Regions from separate parts of the Sphingomonas sp. GlSt437 genome, predicted to be linked through region 1. Evidence: predicted binding sites of a transcription regulator. Region 1 holds the regulator's gene; the other holds the start of a gene.

The links. The regulator LexA, encoded in region 1, represses DNA repair genes until DNA is damaged. The targets are predictions, from matches to a motif close to GTTCCNCNCTTGTTCT.
Region 2: recA (recombinase RecA) is a predicted target of LexA. The motif match lies at 1,591-1,606, and genes of this name have one in related genera.

The regions. Positions count from the first base shown of each region.
Region 1 is NZ_JBPGYA010000002.1:131,253-135,753, forward strand. It holds gene trpC (indole-3-glycerol phosphate synthase TrpC) at 1-510, shown strand, start outside; gene moaC (cyclic pyranopterin monophosphate synthase MoaC) at 507-974, shown strand; gene ACLB0R_RS10125 (GFA family protein) at 1,004-1,417, shown strand; gene ACLB0R_RS10130 (molybdopterin molybdotransferase MoeA) at 1,414-2,601, shown strand; gene lexA (transcriptional repressor LexA) at 2,659-3,336, shown strand; gene ACLB0R_RS10140 (ComEC/Rec2 family competence protein) at 3,248-4,501, opposite strand, start outside.
Region 2 is NZ_JBPGYA010000002.1:17,267-21,767, reverse strand. It holds gene ACLB0R_RS09620 (hybrid sensor histidine kinase/response regulator) at 1-1,127, shown strand, start outside; gene ACLB0R_RS09615 (response regulator) at 1,183-1,533, shown strand; gene recA (recombinase RecA) at 1,681-2,772, shown strand; gene ACLB0R_RS09605 (class I SAM-dependent methyltransferase) at 3,008-3,838, shown strand; gene ACLB0R_RS09600 (glutathione S-transferase family protein) at 3,855-4,487, shown strand; gene ACLB0R_RS09595 (CaiB/BaiF CoA transferase family protein) at 4,478-4,501, opposite strand, start outside.

The sequences.
Region 1 (4,501 bases):
ACCGACGAGCCGTGGTTCCAGGGCTCGGACGACGATCTGATCGCGGCCCGCGCGGCGGTGTCACTCCCCGTGCTGCGCAAGGATTTCATGGTCGATCCCTGGCAAGCGCATGAGGCGCGCGCGATCGGCGCTGATGCGATCCTGCTGATCATGGCCGCGCTCGACGATGCGGCGTTGGCCGAGATCGAGGCGGCTGCGACCGATTGCGGTCTTGATGTGCTCATCGAAGTGCACGATGCGCGCGAAATGGAACGCGCGATGAAGCTCCAATCGCGGCTGATCGGCGTCAACAACCGCGATTTGCGCGATTTCAGCGTCGATTTCGCGCGCACCTTTGAACTCATCGCCAAAGCGCCCAAGGGGTGCACCTTCGTCGCCGAAAGCGGGCTTTCGACGCGCGCCGATCTCGACAGCATGGCAGAGCACGGCGTCCGCTGCTTCCTCGTCGGCGAGGCGCTGATGCGCGCCGACGATATCGAGGCGGCGACGCGGGCGCTGCTCGGGCAATGAGCGAGCTGACCCATCTCGACGCGACCGGCGCGGCGCGGATGGTCGATGTCGGCGGCAAGGCAGAGAGCGCGCGCGAAGCGGTTGCCGAGGGCCGCATCAGCATGTCGGCAGAGGCCGCGCGCGCGATCCGCGACGGCGCCGTCGCCAAGGGCGATGTGCTCGCCACCGCGCGCATCGCCGGCATCATGGCCGCCAAGCGCACCGCCGAGCTGATCCCGCTCTGCCACCCGCTGCCGCTCGACCGGGTGACGATCGAGCTCGCGGTGGACGATGAAGGCGTCACCGTCACCGCGACCTGTGCTTGCACCGCCCGCACCGGCGTCGAGATGGAAGCGATGACCGCCGCCAGCGTTGCGCTGCTCACCATCTACGACATGGCCAAGGCGGTCGATAAAGGCATGACGATCGAGCATGTCCGCCTGCTCCGCAAATCGGGCGGCAAGTCGGGCGACTGGCAACGTTAGGCCCCGACGCCTCCCCCACTGAGACGCCGCTGGTCCGCGTCGCGCGGTGTCATTGCGGCGCACTCTCCGCAACCACTACCGGCGAGCCGCGCAAAATCTCGATGTGCCATTGCCGCGATTGCCAGCGCCGCACCGGTAGCCTGTTCAGCATCGCCGCCTTCTTCGCGCGCGACGACGTCGTCACCGCTGGCGGCAACGCCGTGTTCGAGCGGCCATCGGCGAGCGGTCATCCTGTCGCTTTCCATTTCTGCCCGGCCTGCGGCACCAGCCTGTGGTGGGAAGCGCGCCGACTGCCCGAGCTGATCGGCATCGCCGTCGGCGCTTTTGCCGATCCGGATTTTCCCATGCCCGAGCAAGCCGTCTGGGCCGTGGATCGCCACGAATGGCTGGCTCTGCCGCCCGATATGCCGCTTCACGAGCGCAACCCGGTGCGCAACGGATGAGCGGCGGCCTGATTTCGGTCGCCGAGGCGCAGGCGCGGCTGCTTGCGATGGCGACGCCGGTCTCGAGCGAGTCCGTCCCGCTCCGCCAGGCCGCCGGGCGCCGGGCAGCCGAGGACATCATCGCCAGGCGCACGCAACCCTATACCGACCTCTCCGCGATGGACGGCTATGCGATCCGCTATGCCGATTTGCCGGGGCCGCTTACCCTGATCGGCGAAAGCGCTGCGGGGCATCCCTTCGCCGGCACGATCAACCCCGGCGAGACGGTGCGCATCTTCACCGGCGCGGCACTCCCTGCCGGCGCCGATACGGTGATGGTGCAGGAAGAAGTGCGCGCCGATGGTGCGGCCATCGCGCTCATCGGCGAAGGGCCACCGCGCCAAGGCGCCAATGTCCGCCGCCGCGGGCTGGATTTCAGCGCTGGTGACGCACTCGTCGCGCGCGGCGAGCGGCTGACGCCGGCGCGGATCGCGCTCGCCGGCGCCGCAGGCCATGGCGCGCTCGCCGTCAACCGCCCCATCCGCGTCGCGCTGATCGCGACCGGTGACGAGCTCGTTCCCCCCGGAACCGACGCAGCCGAGGGCGCACTCCCCGAAACCAACGCGGTCATGCTGGCCGCGTTGCTGGCCGATCTGCCGGTCGAAATCAGCGACCTCGGCATCATCCCTGACCGGCTCGACGCGCTGACCAAAGCCTTCGCCAGCGCCCATGCCGATCTGATCGTGACGACCGGCGGCGCCTCGGTCGGCGACCACGATCTGGTGCGCCCGGCGCTGCAGGCAGCGGGCGGCGCGATCGATTTCTGGCGGATCGCGCTCAGGCCGGGCAAGCCGATGCTCGCCGGCACGCTCGGGGACGCGCTGGTGGTGGGGCTTCCGGGCAACCCGGTCTCCGCCTTCGTGACCGCCCAGCTTTTCGTCCGCCCGCTGATCGCGGCGCTGGGCGGCGCGCGCGATCCGCTACCACCGACGATGACCGCGACGCTCGACAAGCCGCTTCCGGCCAATGACAAGCGCCAGGATTATCTGCGGGCGCGCGTCGATCAGGGGCAGGTCAGCGTGGCGAAAGTCCAGGACAGTTCGATGCTGCGCGCGCTCGCCGCTGCCAATTGCCTCGTCATCCGCGCACCGCACGCCCCCGCGGCCGCTGCGGGCGATCAAGTACAGATTTTACCGATCGCTTGACTTCGCGAATCATGTTTCCTAAACGTTCGGCGTCCGTTCTGGGACGGAGGAACACGAATGCTCACGCGCAAGCAGCACGAGTTGATCTGCTTCATCGATGACCGCTTGAAGGAAACCGGCGTCTCGCCCTCGTTCGAGGAAATGAAGGAGGCGCTTGACCTCAAATCCAAGTCGGGCGTGCATCGGCTGATCAGCGCGCTGGAGGAACGGCAATTCATCCGCCGCCTGCCCAACCGCGCCCGCGCGCTCGAAGTGCTGCGCATGCCCGAAAGCGGTCGCGGCGGCGCTGCAGTCAAGGCGGCGAGCCCGTCGGTACCCGCCAATGTCCGCGCCATGCCGCAGCCCGCCAACGACGTGATCGAAATCCCGCTGCATGGGCGGATCGCGGCGGGCTTGCCGATCGAGGCGTTCGAAAGCCATGCGAGCCTGGCGGTGCCGGCCGCCTTGCTCGGGTCGGGCGAGCATTATGCGCTGGAAGTATCGGGCGACTCGATGGTCGATGCCGGCATTCTCGATGGCGATTATGCGCTCATCCGCCGCACCGAAGTCGCGCGAGATGGCGAGATCGTCGTGGCGCTGATCGACGAGATGGAAGCGACGCTCAAATATTTCCGCCGCGAAGGCGCGATGGTGCGGCTCGATCCGGCTAATCGCGCGTACGATCCGCAGCGATACGAGCCGGGTCAGGTCCGCATCCAGGGCAAGCTCTCGGGCCTGCTTCGCCGCTACGATTGATCGGAATGACCGGCGGCGCGCGCCAGGGGTGCGCGTCGCCGGGATGATTGACGGTGGCGATGCGGCCATCGGCCAAGGTGATCGAAATGCCGCCGGTTTGGGCGAGCACGGGCCGATCGAGCTTCAGCCAGCGCGGCGTGCAACCGCGCGGCAAGCGGCGATCGCTGATGACGATATCGGCGGCAGCACAGGCCGGGATGAACGCGGCCCAGGGCACGGGATAGGAACTGCGCGTCGCCAGCACGCGCCACGTCCGGCCGCCGCGCTTGATATCGGCGATACACAAATCCTGGCTGCACCGCGCTTCCGGCTGGTCTGACAGGAAATCGGGATCGTCGATCGTGCCGCCAATCTCGGCGAGCATCGCCTGGGTGTAATCACCCGCACGATCGCGCAGCATCGCGATACCACCATGCGCATCCCGGATAGCGACGTGGCGTCCATCGCCCGTCACCAGCACATCCGGCGCCGGCGTCAGCAACGCCCAGGCCGCGCCGACCAGCGCCGGTGCCAGCCCAAGCAACCGCCAGCGCGTGCGCCACAGCCCAAGCCATAGCAACCCCGCCATCATCAGCGCGAACGCGCCCCACGGCATCGATGGCAGCGCCGCAACCGCGCCCGGCAGGCCAGCAACATAATGCGCGATCCACAGCAGCAGATCGATCGCCTTGCCCGTCGCCCACCAGAAAGGCGCGCCCAGCCCCACCGCATCGGCCAGCAACGCCAGTGCCTCGGCCGGCATGATGACAAAGGTGGTCAGCGGAATGGCGACGATATTGGCGACCGATCCGTACAGCCCGGCGCGATGAAAATGATAGACGCTGATCGGCGCAAGCACCGCTTCGACGACGAGACCGGTCAAGAGCAGCGACGCGACCTCGCGCCCCTGCCGGCGCCACCACGCCTCCTCGCGCTTCATCAGCCAGCCCCGCACATGCGGCTCGTCGTGCAGCGCAACGATCGCGGCGACGGCAGCAAAGGAGAGCTGGAAGCTCGGCCCCGCCGCCGCTTCGGGCACGGTCAGCAGCACCGCGACCGCGCCGGCGGCAACCAGCCGCAGCGTCATCGCCTCGCGCCCCAGCATCAAGGCGGCGAGCACAAGCAGCGCGGCGACGCACGACCGCACCGTCGGCACCTCGGCGCCGGTCAACAGCGTGTAGCCGAT
Region 2 (4,501 bases), 110 kb from region 1:
AGCTCGCCGGCGGTATCGCGCACGATTTCAACAATATCCTGACCGCGATCATTGGCCATTGTGACTTGATGCTGATGCGCCACTCACCCGGCGACAGCGATTATGACGACATCCAGCAGATCAAGGCCAATTCCAACCGCGCCGCGAGCGTGACGCGGCAGCTGTTGGCGTTCTCGCGCCAGCAGACGCTCAGGCCGCAAGTGATCCAGCTGCCCGATGTCATTTCGGAAGTGTCGTATCTGCTCAAGCGCCTGCTCGGCGAGACGATCACGCTCACGGTGCAGCACGGGCGCGGTCTGGGCGCGATCCGCGTCGATCCGGTTCAGCTCGAGCTTGTGGTGATGAACCTCGCGGTCAATGCGCGCGATGCGATGGCGGTGCGGTACGGCCATGGCGGCGGGACGCTGACCATCCGCACGCTGACCGTAACGCAGGCCGAGGTCCGCAAGCTTGGCGCCGATGTGATGCCGGTCGATGATTATACCGCGCTCCAGATCACCGACACGGGCACCGGCATCCCGCCCGAGATCCTGCCGAAGATTTTCGAGCCGTTTTTCACCACCAAAGAAGTCGGCAAAGGTACCGGGCTGGGGCTCTCGACGGTCTACGGCATCGTCAAGCAATCGGGCGGCTATATCTTCGCGGATTCGAAGATGGGGCAGGGGACGACCTTCACCATCTACTTCCCGGTCCACCACGCTGCTGCCGGCAATGGCAAGGCCAAGGCGATCCCGCCCAAGGTTCGGCAGGGCGAGCTATGGGGATCGGGCACCATCCTGCTCGTTGAAGACGAGGATATGGTCCGCAGCGTCGCCGAACGCGCGCTCAAGCGCCAGGGCTATAGCGTGATGACCGCCGAGAATGGGGAGGTAGCGCTCGAGCTGCTCGCAAACAGCCCGCGGCCCGATCTGTTGATCTCCGACGTGATGATGCCGCTGATGGATGGCCCGACGATGGTGCGCCGTGCGCGCGAGCGTTACCCCGATCTGCCGATCCTGTTCATGTCGGGCTATGCCGAGGAAACGCTGCGCAAGTCGATCGACCTCGATCAGGTGCACTTCATCGCCAAGCCCTTCTCGGTGCAGCAGCTGGCGGAGGCCGCGCGGATCGCGCTTGCAACCAAATAGGCGCTACCGCGTTTAAACCAGTTAATCCGCTGCGCGGATGTGGAGGGGACCGCCCATGGGGCATCGAATCTTGATCGTCGAGGACGAGCCGTTGATCGCCATGATGATCGAGGATTTCCTGGTCGAGCTCGGCCACCAGCATGTCGGCACCGCCGATACCGTTGCCGAGGCGCTTGCCTATGTCGGTTCGGGCGTCGATGCCGCGATCCTCGACGTCAATCTGCGCGGCGGTGAGAAAAGCTGGCCGATCGCCGATGCGCTGAGCGATGCGGGACGGCCGTTCCTCTTCGCCAGCGGCGGCGACGAGGGGGTGATCCCCGAGCGGCATCGCGGCCGGCCGATCCTGGTCAAGCCCTTCACCATGGAAGCAATTGCGCGCGCGCTCGACCATCTCCAGGCGGCGTAAGCGGCGCGATCGGCGCCTCAGTTGCCGCCCCAGGAAATAAATTATCCAAAATCGACTGTTCCACTCTTGTTCTGGTGGAACATTCCATGTACATCGCTTCCAACAGATTGAACCGGTCGTGCCGACCGGCTAGCGGTGGAGGCTCTTGTGGCGACATCTCTGAAGGTCATCGACGGTACCATGGCAACAACCAACGACAAGGCGGCGAGCGATCGCCAAAAGGCGCTCGATGCGGCGCTGGCGCAGATCGATCGCGCCTTCGGCAAGGGCTCGGCGATGCGGCTGGGGCAGAAGGAAGCGATGCAGGTCGAATCGATTTCGACCGGATCGCTCGGCCTCGACATCGCGCTCGGCGTCGGCGGTCTGCCGCGCGGCCGCGTGATCGAGATTTACGGTCCGGAGAGCTCGGGTAAGACGACGCTGGCGCTGCACGTGATTGCAGAGGCGCAGAAGCAGGGCGGCATGGCGGCGTTCGTCGATGCCGAGCACGCGCTCGATCCGGTTTATGCGCGCAAGCTCGGCGTCGACATCGATCAGCTGATCGTCTCGCAGCCCGATACCGGCGAACAGGCGCTCGAAATCACCGATACCCTGGTGCGCTCCAACGCGATCGACGTGCTGGTGGTCGATTCGGTCGCGGCTTTGGTGCCGCGCGCGGAAATCGAAGGGGAGATGGGCGACAGCCATGTCGGCTTGCAGGCGCGACTGATGTCGCAATCTTTGCGCAAGCTGACCGGCTCGATCAGCCGCTCGCGCTGCATGGTGATTTTCATCAACCAGCTTCGCCAGAAGATCGGCGTGATGTACGGCAATCCCGAAACCACGACCGGCGGCAATGCGCTCAAATTCTACGCGAGCGTTCGTCTCGACATCCGCCGCACCGGCCAGATCAAGGATCGCGACGATATCATCGGCAACACGACGCGCGTGAAGGTCGTCAAGAACAAGGTCGCGCCGCCATTCAAGCAGGTCGAGTTTGACATCATGTACGGCCAGGGCATCTCCAAGATCGGCGAAGTGCTCGATCTCGGCGTCAAGGCCGGGCTGGTCGAGAAATCGGGCGCCTGGTTCTCCTATGACAGCGTCCGCATCGGTCAGGGGCGTGAGAACGCCAAGACTTATCTCACCGAAAATCCCGATGTGGCTAACCGCCTGGAAACCGCGATCCGCAACCGAATGGATAAGGTCGCCGAGGAAATGATGACTGGTCCCGACGGCGATGCCGACGAGGACTTGTAAGGCTTAAGCTTATCGCGACGCTTTCTCCCGTCGCACGCTCGGAAAGGCCCGCCACTCCCCCCTGGCGGGCCTTTCATGCATTTTGATCTGGTCGGGTTCTGCTTAGGGGGGAGTGCCTATGGCCACTGTTTCGCCGGGGCCTCGATCGCTTTGCCATTGTTGGCGCGCGCGATATGTCGGACCGACATCGTTCGCCGGCGGTTGCCGCCGGTCGGCGCCGTTGCGGAGGAACTCCATGGAAGCGAGCGAATGGATCGGCCCGGTTGGCGATGCCTGGGCGGCGGAATGGCAGCGCACCGATCGCAGTTTTGCCGACCTGGGCGCGATGCTGAACGAGCATATCCTCGCGCATTTGCCGGCTGATGCAGCGCGGGTCGTCGATATCGGCTGCGGCGCGGGCAGCACCGCAATCGCGCTCGCGACGGCGCGGCCCGATACGCGCATTACCGGCATCGACTTGTCGGCTCCGCTGGTCGAAGTCGCGCGCGAGCGCGCCGCAGGTCTCGCGAACCTCGACTTCCTTATCGCTGCTGCTGACGAGGCGGTGGCGACGCTGGCGCCGATCGACGGCTATATGTCGCGCCATGGCGTGATGTTCTTCGACGATCCGGTTGCCGCGTTCACCAAGCTACGTCGCGCCGCCGCGCCGCGCGCGCCGCTGCTGTTTTCGTGCTTCCGGTCGATCGCGGCCAATCCATGGGCCGCCGAATTGATTGCTGCGGCAACGGGGGGACCCCCGCCTGTCGATGCCGGAACTGCGCCGGGCCCTTTCGCATTCGCCGACGCCGATCATGTCGTGCGCCTTCTCCGCGCGGCCGGTTGGTCTCCATCGGCGCCCCAGCCAGTCGATTACATCTATCATGCCGGGGCGGGTGCCGATCCGGTGGCGGACGCGATGGCATTTTTCGCGCGCATCGGCCCGGCCGCCAGATTGTTCCGCACTGCCGACGACGCCGAGCGACCGGCGATGGTCGCGCGCCTTCGCGCGTTGCTCGAGCGACATCGCTCGGGCGATGCAGTCGACTTTCCCGCTGCGGCATGGCTATGGTACGCGATTCCAGATTGACCCGGGGGAGGCACGTGTGACGATCATCATCCACCATCTCGAAAATTCGCGATCGCAGCGGGTGATCTGGCTGCTCGAAGAGGTCGGCCTGCCTTATGAAATCCGGCATTATGCGCGCAACAAAAAGACCATGCTCGCGCCGCCAGAGCTTCGCGCGGTGCATCCGCTCGGCAAGTCACCGGTGATCGAGGATACCGATACAGGCAGCGTCGTTGCCGAGACCGGCGCGATCGTCGAATATCTTGTCGAGAAGGCCGATGGCCGTTTCGGGCCGCCGGCGCATCGCGACGCGGTGCTGCGCTATCGCCATTTCCTCCATTATGCCGAGGGCTCGCTGATGCCGCCGCTGCTGGTGATGCTGGTCGCCAGCCGTGTGCCCCTGTTCGGCAAGCGCATCCGCAAGCGCATCAATGCGATGTTCCAGGTCCATCTCGATTATGTCGAAGGCGAACTGGCGAGCCGCCCCTGGTTCGCCGGCGACGAAATCAGCGCGGCCGATGTGATGATGAGCTTCCCGCTCGAAGCGGCGCGCGCGCGCGCAGGCCTCGACGGGTCACGACCCGCAACAATTGCGTGGCTCGAGATGATCCACGCACGCCCGGCTTATCAGACGGCGCTTAGCAAAGGCGGGCCTTACGCCTACGCCTGAGCGCTAACCGAGGT